Regions from separate parts of the Kitasatospora sp. NPDC101235 genome, predicted to be linked through region 1. Evidence: riboswitches for the same ligand, from Rfam matches in the RefSeq annotation. Region 1 holds a riboswitch; the other holds the start of a gene.

Region 1 (7,467 bases):
CCGCCAGTTCCGCCCGAGTCGCCACGACCTTCTCGCCCACGGTCCCCTCCTCCAGAGCCACCCCGTCGAGCACCCGGTCGACCGACCGTGCAAGCATCATGCCCACCTCGAAGATCGATACCCGAACGCGCGTACTGGCTTGCATTGCAAGGCATCTGACGGAAAATCAGACGAACTGTGGACTTGCCCGGCACCACGGCCTGTGATAAACAGATCACCCTGCGCACCTGTTCGAATTTGCACAGCGCTCCGGCCGGTCCGCCTCGCCCCGAAGCCCTCGTCGACGGCGACAACCGTGCCGGCACCGCGATCCTGCACAACCGGACACGGCCGGGCCCCGTCACCGAAGACGCGTCGCCGCGCCACGCCGGTATGCCGCACTCGCACGCCGATCTCGCTTGGAGAGGCGGACCCCGCCATGACTCTGCAACCCCCTCAGCCCCCGCCGAGCGCCCTGCGCGCGGTCCTGGGCGCGCTCGACTCGGAGACCGCGCTGCGCCAGCCCGCCGCCGCAGCGCTGCGTCATCCGACCGGCCCACTGCTCCCCGCCCACCCGCTCGCGGTGCACGTCCTGAACGGCCCGCGCCCGGAGCTCCCGGCCGCCCGCCGCACCGGCTGGCGCTTCCTGATCAAGGACGGCGCCGAGGTGGCCGCCGCCGCCGAGGTGGTGCAGAGCGCCGAGGGCCACAGCTTCTCCCACTTCACCGCCGGCCCCTACCTCGACTCGACGGTCCGGGCGCTGCGCGAGGCCTGGCAGCTCGCCCAGGGCTCCCGGACCCGTCGACAGCCCCGGCTGCTGACCTTCCCCGGCCAGTACGCCACGGCGCTCTGGCTGCACAGCCCCGACACCGGCCCGGCCGCCGACCTGCTGATCCCCCTGGCCCCGGCCCCGCTCGGTGTCACCGCGCACCGTGCCTACCCGGCCGCCGAACTGCTGCCGCTGCTCGCCCGCACCCCGCTCGCCAGGCCACTGCTGCTCGGCTCCTCCTGACCCGCCGGCACCCCGAGGGCCGCCGGGCCCACCTGCCCGGCGGCCCTCGGCCGCGCCCGCACGTCCGCCCCGAAGCTCGTCACCCGAACGGGGACCACCCATCCGCGGCATCCGGCATGGCCCGATCGGGCCATGCCCCGACTGGCCCGTTGGGGCGCCTTTTCCCCTCGGCCCCACCTGAACGGGTGATCTGTGCCCGGGAGTTGTGGCGCATGTCACGAAATCCCTGCGCGCGGGTCCGCAGATGCCGACACTGGGAACCAGCGTGGAAGGACCACCTGTCCTACCCACTTGAGCGCCAGTCCACACCTGGCCTGCGCGCGGACAGGATCCGACCACCGCGGCGGTTCCGGGCGGCACGAACCTCCGGCAACCGCACCACGGGGAGGATCGCAGAGCGAATCGAGGGTACGCGTATGTGCCAGCACCGTCCTGAGTGCCCGTCGGCCGAGTCCGAGGACCGCGAGGCGGCCGCGTCGGTGGCCCGCCACCCGGAGCAGGGCTGGAGCCTGCTCTGCAACGGCGTCGTCCTGTTCGAGGACACCGGAGAACTGCTGCCCGACGGCCGGGTGATCGCCCCGCGCCGCCCCGTCGCCCACGCGGCCTGACCACCCGGTCCGGCCGTACGGCGGGGGCAGCCGCCGACTCGACCAGCGCAACGGGCAGGGCCCCGGCGGAAGCTCCGCCGGGGCCCTGCCGTCAGCCCGGACCTCTCGGGCCCGGACCGGTCAGACGCCGTACTCGTCCAGCGGCGGGCAGGAGCAGACCAGGTTGCGGTCGCCGTACGCGCCGTCGATCCGGCTCACCGGCGGCCAGTACTTGTCCGCCGGGTTGACGCCCGCCGGGAAGACCGCCTCCTGCCGCGAGTAGCCGTGCGCCCAGTCGCCGGCCAGCGTGGCGGCGGTGTGCGGGGCGTTGCGCAGCGGGTTGTCGTCGGCCGCCCACTCGCCCGAGCCGACCTTGTCGATCTCGGCCCGGATGGTGATCATCGCGTCGCAGAACCGGTCGATCTCGTGCAGGTCCTCGGACTCGGTCGGCTCGATCATCAGCGTGCCGGCCACCGGGAAGGACATCGTCGGCGCGTGGAAGCCGTAGTCGATCAGGCGCTTGGCGATGTCGTCCACCGTCACGCCCGTCTCCTTGGTCAGCGGGCGCAGGTCGATGATGCACTCGTGCGCGACCAGCCCGCCCGGACCGGTGTAGAGCACCGGGAAGTGCGGCGCCAGGCGCTTGGCGATGTAGTTGGCGTTCAGCACCGCGACCTGGGTCGCGTGCTTGAGACCCTCGCCGCCCATCAGCCGGACGTACGCCCAGGAGATCGGCAGGATGGCCGCCGAGCCCCACGGCGCGGCCGAGATCGGGCCCACGCCGGTGGCCGGGCCGGCCTCCGCCTGGAGCGGGTGGTTCGGCAGGTACGGCGCCAGGTGGGCGCGCACCGCGACCGGGCCGACGCCCGGACCGCCACCACCGTGCGGGATGCAGAAGGTCTTGTGCAGGTTCAGGTGCGAGACGTCCGCGCCGAACTTGCCCGGCTTGGCGAGGCCGACCAGGGCGTTCAGGTTGGCGCCGTCCACGTACACCTGGCCGCCGGCCTCGTGCACCAGGGCGCAGATGTCGGTGATCTGGGTCTCGTACACGCCGTGGGTGGACGGGTAGGTGACCATCAGCACGGCAAGGTTGTCGCGGTGCTTCTCGATCTTGGCCTTCAGGTCATCGACGTCCACGTCGCCGTCGACCAGGGTCTTCACCACGACCACGCGCATGCCGGCCATCACCGCGGAGGCCGCGTTGGTGCCGTGCGCCGAGGACGGGATCAGGCAGACGTCGCGCTGGGTGTCCCCGTTGGCGTGGTGGTAGGCGCGCACGGCGAGCAGACCGGCCAGCTCGCCCTGCGAACCCGCGTTCGGCTGGATCGACACGGCGTCGTAGCCGGTCACCTCGACCAGCTGCTGCTCCAGCTGGCGGATCAGGGTCAGGAAGCCCTGGGCCTGGTCGATCGGCGCGAAGGGGTGCAGCTGGCCGAACTCCGGCCAGGTCACCGCCTCCATCTCGGTGGTCGCGTTGAGCTTCATGGTGCAGGAGCCCAGCGGGATCATGCCGCGGTCCAGCGCGTAGTCCCGGTCCGACAGGCGGCGCAGGTAGCGCAGCATGGCGGTCTCCGAGCGGTGGCTGTGGAAGACCGGGTGGGTCAGGTACTCGTCCTCGCGCAGCAGCGCGGCGGGCAGCGCCTCGGCGGCCTCGGCGACCTCGACGGCGGGGACGCCGAACGCGGCCCAGACGCCGGCCAGGTGCTCGCGGGTGGTGGTCTCGTCGGTGGAGACGGAGATCCGGTCCGCGCCGTCCTGGTGGACGTTGATGCCGTTGGCGCGGGCGGCGGCGGCGATCTCGGCGGCGCGGCCCGGGACGACGGCGGTGACGGTGTCGAAGAACTCGCCGTGCAGCAGCTCGACGCCGCCGGCCCGCAGGCCCTCGGCGAGGGCGGCGGCGTAGCGGTGGGTGCGGCGGGCGATGTCGGCCAGGCCGTCCGGGCCGTGGTAGACGGCGTACATCGAGGCCATCACGGCGAGCAGCACCTGGGCGGTGCAGATGTTGCTGGTGGCCTTCTCGCGGCGGATGTGCTGCTCGCGGGTCTGCAGCGCCAGGCGGTAGGCGCGGTTGCCGTCCACGTCGACGGAGACGCCGACCAGGCGGCCGGGCAGCGAGCGGGCGTACTCGGCGCGCACCGACAGGTAGCCGGCGTGCGGGCCGCCGAAGCCCATCGGCACGCCGAAGCGCTGCGAGGTGCCGCAGGCGATGTCGGCGCCCAGCGAGCCCGGGGACTTGAGCAGGGTCAGCGCAAGCAGGTCGGCGGCGACGGCGACGATCGCGCCCAGGCCGTGCGCCTGCTCGATCACCGGGGCGAGGTCGCGGACCACGCCGGTGGCACCCGGGTACTGGAGCAGCACGCCGAAGACACCGCGCTCGGCGATCTCGGCCGGGATGCCCTCGGACAGGTCGGCGACGACGACCTCGACGCCGGTCGGCACGGCACGGGTGTTGATCACCGCGACGGTCTGCGGCAGGGTCTCGGCGTCGACCAGGAAGACGCCGCCCTTGACCTTGGTGACGCGGCGGGCCAGCGCCATCGCCTCGGCGGCCGCGGTGCCCTCGTCCAGCAGCGACGAGCCGGAGGTCGGCAGGCCGGTCAGGTCGGAGACCAGGGTCTGGAAGTTGAGCAGCGCCTCCAGGCGGCCCTGCGAGATCTCCGGCTGGTACGGGGTGTAGGCGGTGTACCAGGCCGGGTTCTCCATGACGTTGCGCAGGATCACCGGCGGGGTGAAGGTGCCGTAGTATCCCAGGCCGATCATCGGCTGGAGCACCTGGTTGCGGCCGGCCAGCTCGCGCAGCTCGGCGAGGACCTGGGCCTCGGTCCGGCCCGCGGGCAGGTCCAGGGCGGTGATGGAGCGGATCGCCTCGGGCACCGCGGTGGCGGCGAGTTCGTCCAGCGAGCCGTAGCCGACGGACGCCAGCATCTTCTCCTGTGCGGAGGCGTCGGGGCCGATGTGGCGGTTCTCGAAGGGGCTGGCCAGCTCAAGCTCGGTGAGGGTCGGGGCGCCGGTGGGGCGTCCCGCGTTCGGCTGGGCGTTCATGGTGGTCGAGGCCTCCTGGTCACGGACCGGCGGGGGTACGCACGCCGGCCGGCCTTCACCGCTGCGGACAGCGGACCAGCCTGGGCGGGCGAACCCAACAGGCCTCCCCCTCTGTCATCGGGACCTGAGAGCTTCACCCGCACGGGGCGCCGTGGGCGCTCCGCCGGCTTGCACCGTCGGTGAGGGTGGTGATCGCCGGCTCCCGTGCCGACGCCCCTGCCCTGCTTTCCAGAGTGACCTACCCCACACGGTACGGATGCCTGAGAGATTCCGGGGAGGAGTTGCTCCTTCGGCGCTCCGACCAGCGGTTTTCGCAGTCGGAGACTCTCCCGAGCGGGCTCTGCGGTCGCCGCCCAGGGTACCAGCGGGAGGCGCCCCGATCACGGGTGCGTCAGGTCACTCGGGGTCTACGCGCGTCCCCCGGACGGTCCAGCGCGCAGCCCGTCCGGCGCACCCCGGTCGCACCCGTCCGATTCATGGCTTTTGGTGTGAAGTGGTGGACGGAACGGGCGCTCCGGCCGCCTTCCTGCGGGAGCTCCGCAGGCTCAGCGCACGGGAGGAAAGAGTGCAGACCGACATCGACCCGCGGGACCTCATCGGTCACAAGGCCGTCGACCGCAACGGAGACAAGATCGGCACGGTCGACGAGGTCTACCTGGACGACGCCACCGGCCGGCCCGAGTGGGCCGCGGTCCGGACCGGCATCTTCGGCCGGGACGCCTTCGTCCCGCTGACCACGAGCGAGTTCTCCGGCGACGAACTCCGGGTGCCGTACGACAAGTCACTGGTGAAGGAGTCGCCGGACTTCGGCGTCGGCCAGCACCTGTCCCCCGCCCAGGAGCTCCAGCTCTACCGCTACTACGGGCTCGACACCCCGGCGTACGGCCGCTCGAACGACGATGACGTGAGCCACTCCGAGCAGCCCGACCTCGACTTCGGCACCACCGCGGCCGCCGCCCCGACGACCGCGGCGGCCCCGGCCAAGTCGCTCACCTTCCACACCGCCGAGCACTCCCCCGAGCCCGCCCCGGCCAGAACCCCCACTGCCGCCGCACCCCCAACCGCCGACACACCCAGGACCACCCCGGAGGCCGACATGCGGAACCTCGGCGCCCCCACAGCCGCCACCACCTTCCCGGCGGCCGCGCCCACCTCCGCCCATGCCGACGCACCTGCCACACCTGCCGCACCTGCCGCACCCACCACGGGACCGAGGCCACAGCCCTTCTCCGCCTCCGCCGACACACCCACCACACCCGCCGCACCCACCACGGGACCGAGGCCCCAACCCTTCTCCACCCCCGCCGACACACCCACCACACCTGCCACACCCACCACGGGACCGAGGCCCCAACCCTTCTCCACCCCCGCCGACACACCCACCACACCCGCCGCACCCACCACGGGACCGAGGCCCCAACCCTTCTCCACCCCCGCCGACACACCCGCCACACCCACCACGGGACGGAAGCCGCAGCCGCAGCCCGCCTCCGCTCCCGCCGCCGCCCGCGCGGCGACCATCGCCACCGCGAAGGCCGGCGCCGCCCCCAGCAGCCCGGTGGAGATCACCTGCCGCGAGGAGCGGCTGGAGATCACCACCGAGTGGCACACCCTCGGCACCGCGAAGCTGCGCAAGTACGTGACGACCGAACAGGTCGAGCGCCGCGTCCCGGTGGTCCGCGAGCGCGTCCGGGTCGAGCGGACGCCGGTCAGCGACGCCGAGCGCGCCACGCTCACCGAGAAGGAGATCACCGAGGCCGTCGAAGAGGTCACCCTCCGCGAGGAACGCGCGGTGGTCCGCAAGCACCTCGCCCCCATCGAGCGGGTCCGCCTGGTCGTCGAGCGGTACACCACCGAGGAGGTGATCCGGGACGAACTCCGCCGCGAGCACGTCGAGGTCCACGACACCACCGCCGCCCAGACCCCTGCCTCGTCGTCGGCGACCCCGCCGACCGGGCCGACCCCGCCCGCCACCCCGCCCCGCCCCTCACCGCTGCGGCCGCTCGTCTGACAGCACCCACGACCAGGGCCCCGGACACCGTCCGGGGCCCTGGTCGCGCACGCGACCGTTCACCTCCGCCGCAGGCGCCCTCCACGCACCCTCCACAGCCCCTTGTCGCGTACCCGACCCTTCGCCTTTGCCAAAGCTTAACCAGTCGATATTTGACACTCTGAAGTATCCCCCTGCATGGTTACTTCAGTTCATTCACTATGTACGGGAGGAAGCAACCGTGAGTGAGGCACCACAGCCCACCACCGCGGCCGAGAAGCAGAGCAGCGCCCGGGTCCTGCCGGCCCTCATCCTGGCGATGCTGTCGTTCAGCGTGGTGCAGACCGCGGTCGTCCCGATCCTGCCCTCGCTGGCCAAGGAACTGAGCGTCTCCGCCTCCAGCATCACCTGGCTGATGACCGCCAACCTGCTCTCCGCAGCCGTGCTGACTCCCCTCCTGGGCCGCTTCGGCGACCTCCGGGGCCGCAAGCCGATGCTGCTGATCTCGCTGGCCGGCCTGGTCGCCGGTTCGGCGCTGGCGGTCAGCACCCACTCCTTCACCTGGCTGGTCGTCGCCCGTGTCCTCCAGGGCGCCGGCGGTGGCGTCCTGCCGCTGGCGATCAGCATCGTCCGTGACGAGCTGCCCAGGCAGAAGGTGACCGGCGGCGTCGCCGCCATCAGCGCCTCGATGGGCGTCGGCTCCGGCCTCGGCCTGGTCGCCACCGGCCTCCTGCTGGAGCACTGGGACTACAAGTCGATCTTCTGGATGGGCCTGGTCTTCGGCCTGATCGCGGTCGCCCTGGTCGCCTTCCGCGTCCCGTCCGACCCGGTCACCGACAAGGACGGCGGCGCCGACC
Region 2 (7,467 bases), on a different contig from region 1:
GACCTCGGTGGCGCGCTCGGTGCGGGCCGAGATGACGGTGTTGATGCTGTCCTTGCCACAGGCCTTCAGGGCGTCCTTGGCCTTGGCCTCGTCACCCTTGTTGTCCTTGGTCTCGAACAGGTTGAAGTCCTGGTGGCCCGGGACGTCCGGCGGGAGCACCGTGTTGGCGATCTGGCCGCGGACCGGGCCGCCCTCGGCGGTCTGCACCGAGACCTTGTCGATCGCGAACTGGACGGCCTTGCGGCACTCGATGTTGTCGAACGGCGCGACCTTGGAGTTGATCGCCAGGTAGACCAGGCGGCCGCCGTAGGCGTTGTCGGTGTTGGCCTTGAGCTTCGGGTTCTGCAGGATCTGCGCCTGGGTCTGCGGGTCGACGCCGCCGCCCACCAGGTCGACCTGGGCGTTGCCGGCCAGCAGGTCCTTGTCGATGGTGGCCTGGTCGATGTTCATCTTGAGCACGATCTTCTCCGGCAGCTGCTTCCGGATCGGGTCGGTGCTCGCGTCCCAGTTGGTGTTCGGCACCAGGACGGCCTGCTTGCCGTCCTCGTAGGACTCGAACTTGAAGGAGCCCGAGGACACGATGTGCTTCACGTAGTCGGCACCGGTGTCCTTGGCCTGCGGGACCGGCGCGGTCTGGGGGGCGCTGACCAGGTAGTCGAAGTCCGCGAACGGGTGCTGCAGGTGGAAGACGATCGTGGTGTCGTCCGGCGTCTCGATCGAGTCGAGGCCGCCTTCCTTGTCCTTGTACGGCCCCGCGTACGGCGTGGCGTTGTCCTTCAGCAGGTCGTGGAAGTAGGTCGGGCCGTTGGAGTTCACGTCCGGCGCGAAGTTGGAACGCTCGATGGCGTACTTGACGTCCTTCGAGCTGATCGGGGTGCCGTCGTCGTACTTCAGACCCTTGCGCAGCTTGTACGTCCAGGTCAGGCCGTCCGCGCTGGGCTGGCCCATCGACTCGGCGAGGTCCGGGACGAGCTTGTTGCCCTCCTCGCCGGCGGCCGGGTTGAAGGTGGTGAGCGGGCGGGCGTACAGGCGCGAGAAGTTGTAGATGTACGCGTAGTACGTGTTGCCCGGGTCGAGCGAGTCCGGGGTGCCCTTCATCTCGAAGGTGACCGTCCCGCCCTTCTTGTCCGAGGCGTTGACGATGCTCTTCGTGGCCGCGTTGGCGCCGCCCCCGGTGGAGCCGGAGGCCGAGGAGGAGGTGTCGCCGCTCTTCGACGAGCTGGTGCAACCGGTCACGACCAGGACCACGGCGGCGGCCGCCGCGGTCAGGGCGACGGTACGGGACCTACGCATGGGTGAGATCAACCCCTTTGGGGATGTGGAGGCGGTGGAGGGTCGTGACACGGAGCCACATGATGCGAGTCAGTTGTTCTTGGGATCGAGGGCGTCGCGCAGCCCGTCGCCGAGCAGGTTGAAGGCGAGCACGGTGATGAAGATCGCCAGACCGGGGACCACCATGTACTGGGGGTCCACCTGGTAGTACCGGATCGCGTCCTGGAGCATCCCGCCCCAGGAGGCCTGCGGGGGCTGGATGCCGACGCCGAGGAAGCTCAGGCCGGCCTCGAAGAGGATGTTGGTCGGGATCAGCAGGGTCGAGTAGACCAGGATCGGACCGACCAGGTTGGGCAGCAGTTCCTTGAACAGGATGAACGGGCCGCGCGCCCCCAGGCTGCGGGCCGCGTGGACGAACTCCCGCTCGCGCAGCGAGAGCGTCTGGCCGCGCACGATCCGGCCCATGTAGGGCCAGTTGAAGAAGCCGATCACGAAGATCAGCACCAGCATGTGCAGCGGCAGGCCGTGCAGGCCGAACGCCCCGCCCTGGAGCGAGGTGGAGATCGCGATGGCGAAGAGCAGCAGCGGGAACGCGAGGAAGACGTCCATCACCCGGCTGATCACGGTGTCCACCCAGCCGCCGTAGTAGCCGGCCATGATGCCGAGCACGGTGCCGATGGTGTTGGACAGCAGGGTCGCGCCGAAGGCGACCAGCAGGGAGACCCAGGAACCCTCGATGACGCGGGTGAGCAGGTCACGGCCCTGGAGCGGGTCGACGCCGAGCGGGTGGTCCCAGCTCATGCCACCCCAGTCGCCGAACGGCAGACCACCGAGGTCGGCGTCCAGCAGGTCCTGGTGGAGGGCGTCCGGGTCGAGCCCGAACATCGACTCGATCGGCTTGGCCAGCACGGCGAGCACGATCAGCAGGATCACCACGACGCCGCCGGCGACGGCGGCCTTGTCCCGCTTGAAGCGGGTCCAGGCGATCTGGCCGAGGGAGCGGCCCTCGATCTTCTTGGCCGGGCTCGCGGCGGCGGGTGCCCCCGGATCGTTCCCGGCGGTGGTCACGGATGCGGTCATGGTCAGTTGGTCCCCTCGCCGACGGTGGCCGGCCCACGGGTGCCGGTCGCCGGCTTCGGCGCTGCGGCTGCGGACGTGCGGAGGTGCTTAGGAGGAGCGGGTGTTGAGGCAGTGCGTCGTGCACAGGCACTGCCACCACGCGGGATGGGCGTCGCATGGGCGGGCTGTCGGCGTGCGCGCTCACCTTTGTGGGGTTCCGGTACGCGCAGTGCGTTGCGCAGAACTCTCTGCCATCCGAACTGGCTTACGCCAGCCCTGACAACCGACAGATGCCCAACTGTGATCTGTGTGCATGCACCTCCCGGATCTTCGGCATATACCTCTTCACATGGCTGTAGCCGCCATGTCAAGATGACCGGGTCACACATCCGGAAATTCGTCCGGAAAGCATCGAAGCCGACTTGACGGACACTCAAGTCGGCTTCGGAGAATGTGTTTTGGGAATCAGCGCCCGGGGTAGCCGGGCCATGGCCGCTGCGGCTGCTGCTGCCAGCCCTGCGCCGGCGGCTGGGTGCCGTACGCGTAGCCCGGCATCGACTGCCCGGGGTACGGCGGCGGGGGCACCGGCGGGTACGGGCCGGTCGGCGGGCGCCCCGCCTCCCGGTCGAAGAACGGCCGCGCGTTGGCGCGCATCCACAGCGCCACCGGGTCGTACTCGTCCGACATCGCCACCGTGGACACCGCGAGCCCCTCCGGGGCCACCGCGATCGCGCGCTGCATCAGGGCCCGCACCGCCTCCACCACCGGCGGAGAACTCTCGTACAGGTCAAGGCCGATGGCCAGGTACGGCTCCCCCACGGCGGGCTGCACCCAGGCCCGGCGCAACGCCCGCACCGCCCGCAGCTCGCCGGCCTGCCGCTCCAGCAGCGCGAAGAACGGCTGGGCGTTCAGCTGCGGCTCGCTCAGCTTCAACGGCCCGGCCGGCAGCCGGTCCAGGCCCGCGGCGATCCGCCGCAGGTCCGCCCAGGGCACCCCGACGCCGCCGCCGGGCGCGTGCGGGTTGAGCCACAGGCCCCAGCGGGTGCGGTACAGCGAAGCCGCGATCTCCCGGCCGGAGATGACCTCGTGGGCCCGCGCCCAGCCGGAGGCGGTCAGCTGCTCGGGCGAGGTGACGGCCGGCGCGTAGCCGTGGCCGCTGATCTCCATGTTCCCGTACTGTGCGTCCGGGCTGCCCGGCGTGCCGTGCCACAGCAGCATCCAGACCTGGCCGTCCGCCAGCGCGTGCAGCAGCCGCTCGTACGCGTCGTAGCGCTCCGGCGCGACGTCGCGCAGGGCGCGCTCCAACGCGCCGGGATCAGCTCCCGGGCGCCCGGCCGGTGCCTGGCCCCAGGGCCCCGGCACACCGCCCGCTCCCGTTCCCGCACTCATGCGCCCACCTCGCCGCGCCTCTTTCCCTCAACCCGCCGGCCCGTCGGCCGTCTGCACGCACCCTATGGCGCGGCCACCGGCCACCGCCACGGCGACGTGCCTTTGATACGAACCCCGCTCACACCCGCGTGTAGAAAGGCATTACCCGGGTGAGCAGCCACTCGACCACCGGGTCGTCGGCGAGGTCGAGCAGTACGAGGTGGACGCCTCCGGGCAACGGCGCGGTTCCCAGCGCTCGCCCGAGTGCCTCGTTCACCGCAGCCGGATCGGCCGGTGCCGCGGGGTCCAACTGGACGCCCACGAACATCACGGTCGGCTCGCCCTCGACGCTGGCCAGCGCCCTGCGGGCGGTCAACACCCCGGGCAGCGCCGACAGTTCGCTCCGGCAGGCGGCCAGGAAGTGCTCCGGGTCCTCGCCCGGCACCGGCTCGCGCAGCGCCACCCGCCCGCCGGTCGGCTCCGAAGCGCCGTCCGCGGCCTCCCAGCGGTCCTCCCGCGGGCCGCGGCGCAGCTCGGCGACCCCCTGCGGCGGCACCGGGATGCCCACCGCCGCCTCCGGGTTCACCGCGATGCCCACGCCCAGGGGCAGCCCGCGGGCGAACTCCCAGACCGGCGCGATCGCGAAGGCCATCCCCGGTGCCTGCTGGAGGAACACCTCCTGCGAGGAGAACACCGGCACGTACGGGTCGCCGCCCAGCTCGATGGTCGGCAGGTCCAGCGACTGCCCCTGCGGGTCGGCCCCGGCCGGCAGCGGCACCCACACCTGGCTGCGGGCCAGCACCTCGATCACCCGCGGCGTCGCGCCCGGGTCGCCCAGGGCCGCGGTCAGCACCTGCTCCAGCTCGTTGGCCGGCCAGGAGCCGCCCGCCGGCGCCTCCTCCGGTCCGCCCCACCCCTGCTGCTGTTCCACCGGGTACCCCATGCGCCGCCGATTCCGCCCTCTGCCGTTCGGCCGCCCTCTGCTGTGCCGACGCGCAGCAGTCTAGAGGCGTGCGGGGGGTGAGGTTAGGGCTCGTGTTCGGGTACCGGGCGGTGTGACCGGGTCCCCCCTCCCCTCGCCGTCCCGGACGTGCCATGATGTGCCCGTCCGACGGCATGCGCCGCGGGCCCCCACAACTCCATACCGGCCGCTCGAACCCGCGCGGGAGAGCCCGGAGTGCCGCTCAGGCACAGCCGGCGCCGAAGGAGCAAGTCCTCCCCGGAATCTCTCAGGCACCCCTACCGCACGGGTTAGGCACATCTGGAAAGCGGCGCCCGGCCCTGTCGTGCGCCCACCCACGGTGCAAGCCGCCATGCTGTCCCCCAAGCTGGAAACAGCTGTGGGCAGGTCGGCGGTGAAGCTCTCAGGTTCGACGACAGATGGGGAGACCCACGCCGCCGCATGCCCGCGCGCAGGGTCGGCCCCCGAGCGGGTCCGGTCCCGGCGCGTGCACCCCTGAGTGCCCCGACCGAGGAGTTCCTGGCCATGTCGTCCCTCCGCCTGACCGCGCTCGACGCGCTGCACCGCGCCCTCGGCGCGACCATGACCGACTTCGCCGGCTGGGACATGCCGCTGCGCTACGGCAGTGAGCGCGAGGAGCACCTCGCCGTCCGCACCAAGGCCGGTCTGTTCGACCTCTCGCACATGGGCGAGATCACCGTCACCGGCCCGCAGGCCGGCGAGATGCTGGACCACGCGCTGGTCGGCTTCGTCTCCGCGCTGGGCGTGCTGCGCGCCCGCTACACCATGATCTGCGCCGAGGACGGCGGCATCCTGGACGACCTGATCGTCTACCGCCTGCGCGAGGACGCCTTCCTGGTCGTCGCCAACGCCTCCAACGCCCAGCTGGTCCTCGACGAGCTGATCGCCCGCGCCAAGGGCTTCGACGCCGTCGTCACCGACGACCGCGACACCTACGCGCTGATCGCCGTCCAGGGCCCGGAGGCCACCGGCATCCTGGCGAAGACCACCGACGCCGACCTGCCCGGCCTGAAGTACTACGCGATCCTCCCGGCCCAGGTGGCCGGCCGCGACGTGCTGCTCGCCCGCACCGGCTACACCGGCGAGGACGGCTTCGAGATCTTCTGCCACCCGGCCGACGCCGAGCCGGTCTGGCAGGCGCTGACCGCCGCCGGCGAGGGCCACGGCCTGGTCCCGTGCGGCCTGTCCTGCCGCGACACGCTGCGCCTGGAGGCCGGCATGCCGCTGTACGGGCACGAGCTGTCCACCGACCTCACCCCGTTCGACGCCGGCCTGGGCCGGGTCGTCCGCTTCGACAAGACCACCAACGAGGGCACCTTCATCGGCCGCAAGGCGCTGGAGCAGGCCGCCGCCGCGGCCGAGACCAACCCGCCGAAGGTGCTGGTCGGCCTGGTCTCCGAGGGCAAGCGGGTGCCGCGCGCCGAGTACACCGTGGTCTCCACCGAGGGCGAGCCGATCGGCCGGATCACCTCCGGCGCGCCGTCCCCGACCCTGGGCAAGCCGATCGCGATCGCCTACGTCGACGCCTCCCACGCCGCCCCCGGCACCACCGTGGCAGTGGACGTGCGCGGCAAGCACGAGCCCGTCCAGGTCGTCGCGCTGCCGTTCTACAAGCGCGCCCGCTGAGGCCCCCCGGGCCTGCCTTCCCCCCGTACCCGCACGTCGCAGCCGTCCGAGTGACGGCCCGCTTCGCCGTGCCCGCTTCCCATCCTGGAGAATGACGCCATGAGCAACCCCCAGCACCTGCAGTACACCAAGGAGCACGAGTGGCTGACCGCCGCCGAGGACGGTGTCTCCACGGTCGGCATCACCAAGCACGCCGCCGACGCCCTCGGTGACATCGTCTACGTGCAGCTGCCCGAGGTCGGCGACACCGTGACCGCCGGCGAGACCTGCGGCGAGCTGGAGTCCACCAAGTCGGTCAGCGACCTGTACTCCCCGGTGACCGGCGAGGTCACCGAGGTCAACCAGGACGTCCTGGACGACAACGCCCTGGTCAACAGCGCCCCGTTCGAGGGCGGCTGGCTGTTCAAGGTGCGCGTCGAGGCCACCGACGAGCTGCTCAGCGCCGACGAGTACGACAAGCTCACCCACTCGGCCTGAGCCCCGCGGGGGCGGCCGCAGCACCACGGCCGCCCCGCCCCTCCACGGCCCACCCGTCACCACCACCACCCTTCCAAGGGCGCGCTTCGCGCGGCACCCCCGCCTCTCCTCCCCGGGAAGACCACACCATGACGGTTCTGAACCAGTCCCTGCACGCCCTCGACCCGGAGATCGCCGCCGCGGTCGACGCCGAGCTGCACCGCCAGCAGACCACCCTGGAGATGATCGCCTCCGAGAACTTCGCCCCGGTGGCGGTCATGGAGGCCCAGGGCTCGGTGCTCACCAACAAGTACGCGGAGGGCTACCCCGGCCGCCGCTACTACGGCGGCTGCGAGCACGTCGACGTGGTCGAGCAGATCGCGATCGACCGCATCAAGGCCCTGTTCGGCGCCGAGCACGCCAACGTCCAGCCGCACTCCGGCGCGCAGGCCAACGCCGCCGCGATGTTCGCGCTGATCCAGCCGGGCGACACCATCCTGGGCCTGAGCCTGGCCCACGGCGGTCACCTGACCCACGGCATGAAGATCAACTTCTCCGGCAAGCTCTACAACGTGGCCGCGTACCACGTGGACGACAAGACCGGCCAGGTCGACATGGCCGAGGTCGAGCGCCTCGCCAAGGAGCACCAGCCGAAGCTGATCATCGCCGGCTGGTCCGCCTACCCGCGCCAGCTGGACTTCGCC

What was found. A riboswitch is a leader RNA that binds a small molecule or an ion and turns the genes downstream of it on or off. The one in region 1 is predicted to bind glycine.
Region 2: another riboswitch for glycine. It lies ahead of gcvT (glycine cleavage system aminomethyltransferase GcvT); the one in region 1 lies ahead of gcvP (aminomethyl-transferring glycine dehydrogenase).

Annotation. Positions count from the first base shown of each region.
Region 1 covers NZ_JBIWNZ010000009.1:13,008-20,474, reverse strand. The annotation lists gene ACIRRH_RS17045 (glutamate--cysteine ligase) at 1-40, opposite strand, end outside; gene ACIRRH_RS17040 (hypothetical protein) at 419-991, shown strand; gene ACIRRH_RS17035 (DUF5999 family protein) at 1,408-1,599, shown strand; gene gcvP (aminomethyl-transferring glycine dehydrogenase) at 1,720-4,620, opposite strand; glycine riboswitch at 4,859-4,962, opposite strand; partial or broken gene ACIRRH_RS17025 (PRC-barrel domain-containing protein) at 5,186-5,569, shown strand; gene ACIRRH_RS17020 (YsnF/AvaK domain-containing protein) at 5,717-6,631, shown strand; gene ACIRRH_RS17015 (MFS transporter) at 6,852-7,467, shown strand, end outside.
Region 2 covers NZ_JBIWNZ010000002.1:565,871-573,337, reverse strand. The annotation lists gene ACIRRH_RS05920 (ABC transporter substrate-binding protein) at 1-1,293, opposite strand, end outside; gene ACIRRH_RS05915 (ABC transporter permease) at 1,363-2,352, opposite strand; gene ACIRRH_RS05910 (enhanced serine sensitivity protein SseB C-terminal domain-containing protein) at 2,797-3,720, opposite strand; gene ACIRRH_RS05905 (enhanced serine sensitivity protein SseB C-terminal domain-containing protein) at 3,839-4,642, opposite strand; glycine riboswitch at 4,853-4,954, shown strand; gene gcvT (glycine cleavage system aminomethyltransferase GcvT) at 5,186-6,307, shown strand; gene gcvH (glycine cleavage system protein GcvH) at 6,407-6,784, shown strand; gene glyA (serine hydroxymethyltransferase) at 6,913-7,467, shown strand, end outside.